DNA from 2 places in the Arthrobacter sp. SLBN-122 genome. Region 2 is predicted to be linked to the other one. Evidence: riboswitches for the same ligand, from Rfam matches in the RefSeq annotation. Region 2 holds a riboswitch; the other holds the start of a gene.
The links. Region 2 has a riboswitch for thiamine pyrophosphate ahead of thiC (phosphomethylpyrimidine synthase ThiC). Riboswitches for the same ligand answer to the same signal wherever they lie in the genome.

Region 1 (4,187 bases), 370 kb from region 2:
AGCGCCAGCACGGGATCGTCATTGGTGTAGGCAAAGACCTTGAAGCCGCGGTTCACGAGCTGCTCGGTGGCCTCGACGAGTTCCACGGCGTCCGGCAGGAGGGTTTGTTCGTCCGCGATGACCTCCAGTTTGACCCAGTCGGTCTCCAGCGCCTCCCGGGCCAGTTCCGCGGTGAGGACCGCATCCCTGGCCGTGAAGCAGCCGGCCGTGTTGGGCAGGACCCGGATCCCGTGGTCCACCAGCAGCTGGAAGAGCGAGCCTGTTTCCGCCGTGGAGTAGCGCCGCATGGCTACGGTGGTCAACGCGGTGCCGGAGGCCAGGAGCGCTGCGCCCAGGCCGTCGAGGCTGGGAGCTCCCCCGGTGCCCATGATGAGCCTGGATCCGAGGGCGACGCCGTCGATCACCAGAGCGTCAGCGGTACCGGCACTTCCTGCGGGGTTGATGGTGCTGGTTTCGGTCATGGTGTCAGCCTCCCTGTACTGCTGTGACAAGTTCGATGTCGTCACCCTCGGCGAGCGCGGTGGCGAACCATTGGCTCCGCGGCACCACCTGGGCGTTATGCGCGACGGCGACACCCAGCTTCCCGCCGTCCGTCGCCTGCCCGTTGTCAGCCAGCGGGCGTCCCGTGACCTGGCGGACCAGTGTGGTGATGGAGGCGCCGTCGGCCACCGTGTGCTGGTTTCCATTGAGGGTGATGTTCACGCTGTCTCCTTGATGAAAGGGCTTGTTGCTGTTGTGGCCGGCCTGGAGAACCGGTCCGGGCTGAACGCTGCCCAGCGGGGATCGATTTTTCCGTCCAGCAGGTCCCTGCAGATACCCGCAGCCGCGGGAGTGAGCAGGACGCCGTGCCGGAAGAACCCGGTGGCAACGATGACGCCCGGGACATGCCCGGCCAGTCCGTCCGCGGAGGCCGCAGGCGCCGGTACCCGGCCCAGGAGCGGTGCGTTGTCAGGGGTTCCGGGGCGGGCACGGGCGGTGGCTTCCAGGAGTTCAAGTTCGGCGACGGCGGGCACCAGCGCCTGCGCGTCCCGCAGCAATTGGTACACCCCTCCGGCACTGACGGCGTCGGACAGGGCATCCTCCCGCTGGGTGGCTCCGATCACCACCGTCCCGTCCTGCCGCGGGACGATGTACACCGGCACGCCGTGGACCAGCCCGCGGACCGTTGACGTCACCAGGGGCTGCAGGTGGCAGGGAACGGCAAGGCGGAGGATGTCCCCGTGCACCGGCCGCAGCGGCAGCTCAAGGCCCTCCGGCAGGCCGTCAAGTGCCGCGGACTGCAGCCCGTTGGCCACTACGGTTTCCGTTGCCAGCACGGTGCCGCCGTCGGCCAGGCGGACGCCGGCAACAGCTCCGCCGTCCCACAACAACCCGGCTGCCCGCTGCGGCACGGCATAGCCGTCCGCTGCCCCGGCAACAGCCACTGCCGGCTTTTCCCGTGCCGCGCCGGCCAGGGCCAGCCGCAGGGCTGCCACCAGGCGCCGGGGGTCAACCTGGTGGTCCGCAGGGGTGTCCAGGGCGCAGGCAATGGCCGGGCTGAGCAGTGGTTCGCGCTTCCGGACCTCCCGTACGGTGAGGGGCTCCACCACCAGCCCGTTGGCCTGCTGGACGGTACGCAGATCCATCAGTGCCCGGCGGTCGGCCGCATCGGCACCCACGGCGAGTGTCGCCGTCGTCAGGTATCCCGAATCCGCGCCCGTTGCACTGTCCAGGCCGGCGGCGAACCCCGGCCAGCGCGCTGATGCATCGAGCATCAGTTTCAGGAGGTCTTCCTCCTGGTAGTGCAGTTCGCTGACGGGGGCCAGCATGCCGGCCGCGGCCCAGCTGGCGCCGGTACCCGGTGCGTCGTCGATGAGCACCACGGAGCGTCCGGAACGCTGCGCCTCCCAGGCGATTCCGTGCCCCACCACTCCCCCGCCAATGACCGCAACATCGGCCCGGACGGTGGAGGGGCTGGAGGCGCCGGCGGACCCGGGGTGGTTGAAGGGGGTACGCATATGGGTTCCTTCCCTACGCCGGCATTACCCGGATCAGGTCAAGCGGTCGGCTCTGACGCCCTCTCAGCCCGGCGCTTTATGACAGCTGCCGCGGGCTCCCGCAGTACCAGCCCAGTTTAGAGGAACTAGGCTTGCACGCATGAATGTGTCCACCCCATCCTTCCCCGCCGGCCACCGCGCTCCCGCCACCGAAGTCGTCAATTCACGGGACAGCCACGCCCTCAAGGCCGCCCGCCTGTACCTCTGCACCGATGCGCGCCGGGACCGCGGCGACTTTGCGGACTTCGTTGACGCCGCGTTCGCCGGCGGGGTGGACATCATCCAGCTGCGGGACAAGACCATCGAAGCCGCCGAGGAACTTGACCTTCTGGCGGTGCTCAAGGAGACTGCGGTGCGGCACGGCAGGCTGTGGGCAGTCAATGACCGCGCGGACATCGCCGTCCTCTCCGGGGCACCGGTGTTCCACATCGGCCAGAAGGACCTTCCCTTGGCCGCAGCGCGTACGTTGGTCAACGGAAATGCCGCGATCGGGCTCTCCAGCCACACCACGGAGCAGGTGGACGCCGCCCTGGCAGCAGCTGCCGGGCCGGCCGGCCTGGACTATTTCTGCGTGGGTCCGGTGTGGGCCACCCCCACCAAACCCGGCAGGGCCGCCGTCGGACCCGGCCTGGTGAAGTACGCCGCGGACGCCTCGGGAAGGGCGGCGGATCCGGTGCCCTGGTTCGCCATTGGCGGCATCGACCACGGAAACGTCCGGCAGGTGGCGGAAGCGGGGGCCCGCAGGATCGTGGTGGTCCGCGCCATCACCGAGGCTCCCGATCCCGCGGCCGCTGCTGCTTCGCTCCTCGACGCGCTGGATGCCGCCGGCGCCTGATGCCATATCCATGGACTTGGAGCTACGCTGATTTTTGTGTCACATCATCGGCTGGCCCCCAACGTCCATGACCACAGGAACGCCCTGGAAGAGGCGTTGGGCCTGCTGCGGACCGAACTCGAGCTGCCGGGACCCTACCCCGCTGAAGCCGTGGCGGATGCCCAGGCTGCCGTAGCCGCGCTGAAGCTGCCGTCCTATGACCTGACCGCCGTGGAGTTCGTGACCATCGATCCGGCAACGTCCACGGACCTGGACCAGGCGGTGTTCATCGAACCGGACGGGAACGGCTACCGGGTGCTGTACGCGATCGCCGACGTCCCCGCGTTCGTTGCCCCCGGCGGTCCGCTGGACGCCGAGACCCGGCGCCGCGGCCAGACGTTCTACGCTCCGGACGGCAGGATTCCGCTGCATCCGGAAGTGATCAGCGAGGGGGCAGGAAGCCTGCTGCCTGGGCAGGACTGTTCAGCGTTCGTGTGGGACTTCACGCTCGACGGCGAGGCGACGGTTTTGTCAGTGGGCGTCAGGCGGGCGCGGGTCCGCAGCCGCGACAAGCTCAGCTACAAGGGCGCCCAGGCAGACCTCGACGCCGGGACTGCCTCCCCGGTGCTGCAGCTGCTCCGGGAGGTGGGCCTGAAACGGGTGGCCCTGGAACGGGAACGCGGAGGGGCAAGCCTGAACATGCCCGAGCAGGAAATTGTCCAGCTGCCCGATGGCGGCTACCGCATTGACGCTGTCCCGCAGCTTGCCGTGGAGGACTGGAACGCGCAGATTTCGCTGATGACCGGGATGGCGGCCGCGCAGCTCATGCTGGAGGGCAAAGTGGGAATCCTGCGCACCATGCCCGCCCCGGAAGAACGGTCCCTGCGCCATTTCCGTCTGCAGACCGAGGTGCTGGGCAGGCCCTGGGACGGCGAGGTCAGCTATGGCGAGTACCTGAGGTCACTGGATCCCACCGACCCGCGCCAGCTGGCCATCATGCATTCCGCCGGCATGCTGTTCCGGGGAGCGTCCTATACCGCCTTTGACGGCACAGTCCCCGAGGACGGGGTTCAGTCAGCCATCGGCGCGGCCTATGCCCACACCACCGCGCCGCTGCGCCGCCTGGTGGACCGCTTCGTGCTGGTCATCTGCGAGGCCCTGAGCAACGGCGCCGACGTTCCGGGTTGGGCGCGTGAGGCCCTTCCGCTGCTGCCGGGCATCATGGCCGGCTCAGACCAGCTGGCGTCCAGGATGGAGCGCCTGGCCCTGGACACCGTGGAGGCGGCGCTGCTGCTGAACCACATTGGCCAGGAGTTCGAGGCCATCGTGATTTCCGG
Region 2 (4,187 bases):
GCGGGGCTCGTATTGGGCGGCCGTGGCGATGGTGGCGGCGAGAGACGCCTGATCCTCGAACAACAGGGCCGTGTGGAAGAGGCCCGCCTCTCCCCTGTCGGGAAGGTGCAGCCCGGGGGCCGGCGCCAGGTGGACCAACGGCCTGCCGAGCCTGCCGAGATACAGGCCGCCGTCCTGGTCGGCCACCACCTCGAGACCCAGGGCGCGCTGGTAGTAGTCGGTCATCACCTTCATGTCGCCCACCTTGAGCATCACCGTGCCCATGGCGAGGTCGGCAGGAAGAAGATCCTGGCTGCTGGCTGCTGCGGTCATGTGAAGGCTCCTTGTGTTGGCGGCCGTCCCGTTGGCGGCCTGTCACACATTAAAATTACTTGAAGCTTCAATTTATTCCAAGTCCCGTGCTCATCCTGCTCAGCGGATGATGCGGCCGCCCAGCACCACATGTTCCAGGGCCGAGATAGCTTCCGGGACAGCCCGCGGGTCCTCCCGGCACACCACGACGTCGGCCCGGGCACCTTCCGCCAGGTTCTCCGCTCCCAGCCAGGTGCGGGCTGACCAGCAGGCAGCGTCCAGCGCCGCCTCCATGGGCAGGCCTGCGCCGTGCAGGGCGAGGATCTCGTCGGCGATCCTGCCATGGCGGATCACGCTGCCGGCATCCGTGCCGGCAAAGATGCGCACTCCGGCGGCATGGGCTTCGGCCACGCGTTCCAGCCTGCGTTCCCAGAGGGCGCGCATATGGGCTGCGTAGCGCGGGAACTTGGCGTCTGCCTGGGCAGCGATCCCCGGGAAGGTGGCGATGTTGATGAGGGTGGGCACGATCGGCACATCCTGCTGCGCGAACCGGGGCAGGTGCCGCGGCAGGAGCCCCGTTGCATGTTCAATGCAGTCAATTCCGGCATCCAGCATCTGGTCCAGGGTGTCCTCGGCGAAGCAGTGTGCGGTCACCCGGGCGCCTTCGTCGTGGGCTGCGCTCACGGCATCGCGGACGACGGCGGCGGGAAACGACGGCGCCAGGTCGCCGGCGCCGCGGTCGATCCAGTCGCCCACGAGCTTGACCCAGCCGTCGCTGTCGCGCGCCTGCTTCCGGACGGCTTCTACCAGGCCGTCCGGTTCCACCTCTGCCGCGAAGCCCCGCAGATACCTGCGGCTGCGGGCAATGTGGCGTCCGGCGCGGATCAGCAGCGGGAAGTCCCGGCCGCCCTGCATCCACCGGGTATCGGCTGGGGAACCTGCGTCCCGGACCAGCAACGTGCCTGCCGACAGGTCCGCCCGGGCCTGGTCTTCGGCAGTTGTTGGGTCCACCGGGCCGCCCGGTCCGAGTCCGATATGGCAGTGGGCGTCCACGAAGCCGGGCAGCACCCAACCGTCCAGAACGCGGTCCGGCGCCTGGCGGGGACGGGTGTACGTCAGCTTTCCGTCGACGGACCACAGGCCCCGCTGCTCTGTGTCCGGCCCCGTAAGCACAGGGCCGCTGAATTCGATGATCTCCGGCATTGGACTCCCTCTTTGTCGCCAGTCAGGCTAGCACCGGCCATGTGACAAGGCCCTTCCGGAGGGCTGTGGTAGCTTCGTTCCTGACCACACGGGTGCCCCTGCAGGGGCTGAGATCGGGCTGACGCAGCCTGCGACCGTTGAACCTGTCCGGGTAATGCCGGCGAAGGAAGTGAGTATTCCTTGAGTACACCAAATGCACAGCTAAGCCCTGCCCAAAACCAGTCCGGGAAGGCCATGCCTGAAGACAGCGCCGTAACGCAGTCCCTGAAGTCACATTCGCTGGCGTTCCTCGAGGACGCGGAGCCAGGCATCCGGGTCCCGGTGACGGAGATTGCCCTGGAGCCCTCCCCCAATGGAGCGCCGAATGCGCCCTTCCGGACCTACCGCACTGCCGGGCCGGGCAGCGATCCTGTCCGCGGCCTTCCCCCTTTCCGCACTGAATGGATAGCCGCACGGGGAGACTCGGAAGCCTATGGCGGCCGGGAACGGAACCTGCTCGACGACGGCCGGTCGGCAGTCCGGCGCGGCGCGGCGAGCGCAGAGTGGAAAGGAGCGCGGCCGGTGCCCCGCCGCGGCGTCGAAGGTAAAACCGTGACGCAGATGCACTACGCGCGGCAGGGCGTCATCACTCCCGAGATGCGCTTCGTGGCGCTGCGGGAGAACTGCGATGTGGAGCTGGTCCGCAGCGAGGTGGCCGCCGGCCGTGCCATCATCCCCAGCAACATCAACCACCCCGAGTCCGAACCGATGATCATCGGCAAGGCGTTCCTGGTGAAGATCAACGCCAACATCGGCAACTCGGCCGTTACCAGCTCCATTGCCGAAGAGGTGGACAAGCTGCAGTGGGCCACCCAGTGGGGCGCGGACACGGTGATGGACCTTTCCACTGGCGATGACATCCACACCACCCGCGAATGGATCATCCGCAACTCTCCGGTGCCGATCGGCACCGTCCCGATCTACCAGGCCCTGGAGAAGGTCAACGGCGAAGCCAATGCGCTGACGTGGGAGATCTTCCGCGACACGGTCATTGAGCAGTGCGAACAGGGCGTGGACTACATGACCGTCCACGCCGGCGTCCTGCTCCGGTATGTTCCCCTCACGGCCAACCGGGTGACGGGCATCGTCTCGCGCGGCGGTTCGATCATGGCCGGATGGTGCCTGGCCCACCACCAGGAAAACTTCCTGTACACGCATTTCGATGAGCTCTGCGCGATCTTCGCGAAGTACGACGTCGCGTTCTCCCTGGGCGATGGACTGCGGCCGGGAGCGACGGCGGACGCCAATGACGCTGCGCAGTTCGCGGAACTGGACACCCTGGCTGAGCTGACACAGCGCGCCTGGGAGTATGACGTACAGGTGATGGTGGAAGGGCCGGGCCACGTGCCGTTCCACCTGGTCCGCGAAAACGTTGAACGCCAGCAGGAACTGTGCAAAGGCGCGCCCTTCTACACCCTGGGCCCGCTCGTCACCGATGTGGCCCCCGGGTACGACCACATCACCTCGGCCATCGGCGCCACGGAAATCGCCCGGTACGGCACGGCCATGCTCTGCTACGTCACCCCGAAGGAACACCTGGGCCTGCCCAACAAGGACGACGTCAAAACGGGGGTGATCACGTACAAGATCGCTGCGCACGCCGCAGATCTCGCGAAGGGACACCCCGGCGCCCATGAACGGGACGACGCCCTGTCCAAGGCGCGGTTCGAGTTCCGCTGGCGCGACCAGTTCGCACTGTCCCTGGACCCGGTGACGGCGGAGGCCTTCCATGACGAGACACTGCCCGCAGAACCGGCCAAGACGGCGCATTTCTGCTCCATGTGCGGTCCAAAGTTCTGCTCCATGAGGATCAGCCAGGACATCCGGGACGAGTACGGATCAGCAGAAGCACAGGCTGCCCTGGCGGACGCTGCAGCCGGCATGAGGGACAAGAGCCAGGAGTTCCTGGCGGCGGGCGGAAAGGTTTACTTGCCGGAGCTGACCGTTCCCGCCCAAAATTAGGGGTTCAGGAGGCCCGGGCTGACTGCACGCGGCTGACGTCCCTGATGAAGGAGCGGATGATCCGGTCCCCTTCCACGGAGTCATGGGGCCGGTGCCCTCCCGCCGCGGTGCGGTGGAGGGCGCCGGTCTCGCGCAGGTAGCCTGCGATCTCCTCGTAGAGCGGCTCCCATCCCCCGGTCAGGACCAGGGTGGGAACGCCGGGAACGATGTGCAGCGGAGCTTCCCAGGCCGGCGCCTGCAGCCGCAGCCGCCGGGCAGAGCGCTTTTCCTCGGCCGTGGCCGGTTGCTGCAGATCGGTGGCATAGACGCGCCGGACGAATTCGCGCTGGAAATCCTCATCGCTGAGCTGGTGCCGGACGTCGAACAGCGGCTGCATCAGCTTGATATGCGCCGCCGTGGCGGGAAGCTCGGCAGTCAGCGACAGGCAGGCCGGCTCCACCAGCGTCAATGAAAAAACGAGGTCGGGACGTTGGACGGCGGCCATCATCGCCGCGATGGCGCCCTGGGCGTGTGCCACGACGTGCCCTCCCGCGGCGCCCCTGCCGTCGTCGGCCAGAGACCGCAGCACAATGGCAGTGTCCTCATCGAAGGACGACTCCACGGGCTCAGCCACGGGATCAAACCCGTGGCGGCGCAGGAACAGTGCGTCGTAGGACAGTGCCATGCCGTGCTGGCGCGGCCATGCGGCGGCG

Region 1: linked by a shared signal. The riboswitch ahead of thiO (glycine oxidase ThiO) and the one ahead of thiC (phosphomethylpyrimidine synthase ThiC) in region 2 are both predicted to bind thiamine pyrophosphate.

The regions. Positions count from the first base shown of each region.
Region 1 is NZ_VFMS01000001.1:410,627-414,813, forward strand. It holds gene FBY36_RS01805 (thiazole synthase) at 1-461, opposite strand, end outside; gene thiS (sulfur carrier protein ThiS) at 466-702, opposite strand; gene thiO (glycine oxidase ThiO) at 699-1,997, opposite strand; TPP riboswitch at 1,991-2,109, opposite strand; gene thiE (thiamine phosphate synthase) at 2,137-2,871, shown strand; gene FBY36_RS01825 (RNB domain-containing ribonuclease) at 2,908-4,187, shown strand, end outside.
Region 2 is NZ_VFMS01000001.1:44,475-48,661, forward strand. It holds gene FBY36_RS00255 (VOC family protein) at 1-312, opposite strand, end outside; gene FBY36_RS00260 (amidohydrolase family protein) at 412-1,494, opposite strand; TPP riboswitch at 1,573-1,680, shown strand; gene thiC (phosphomethylpyrimidine synthase ThiC) at 1,729-3,495, shown strand; gene FBY36_RS00270 (alpha/beta fold hydrolase) at 3,500-4,187, opposite strand, start outside.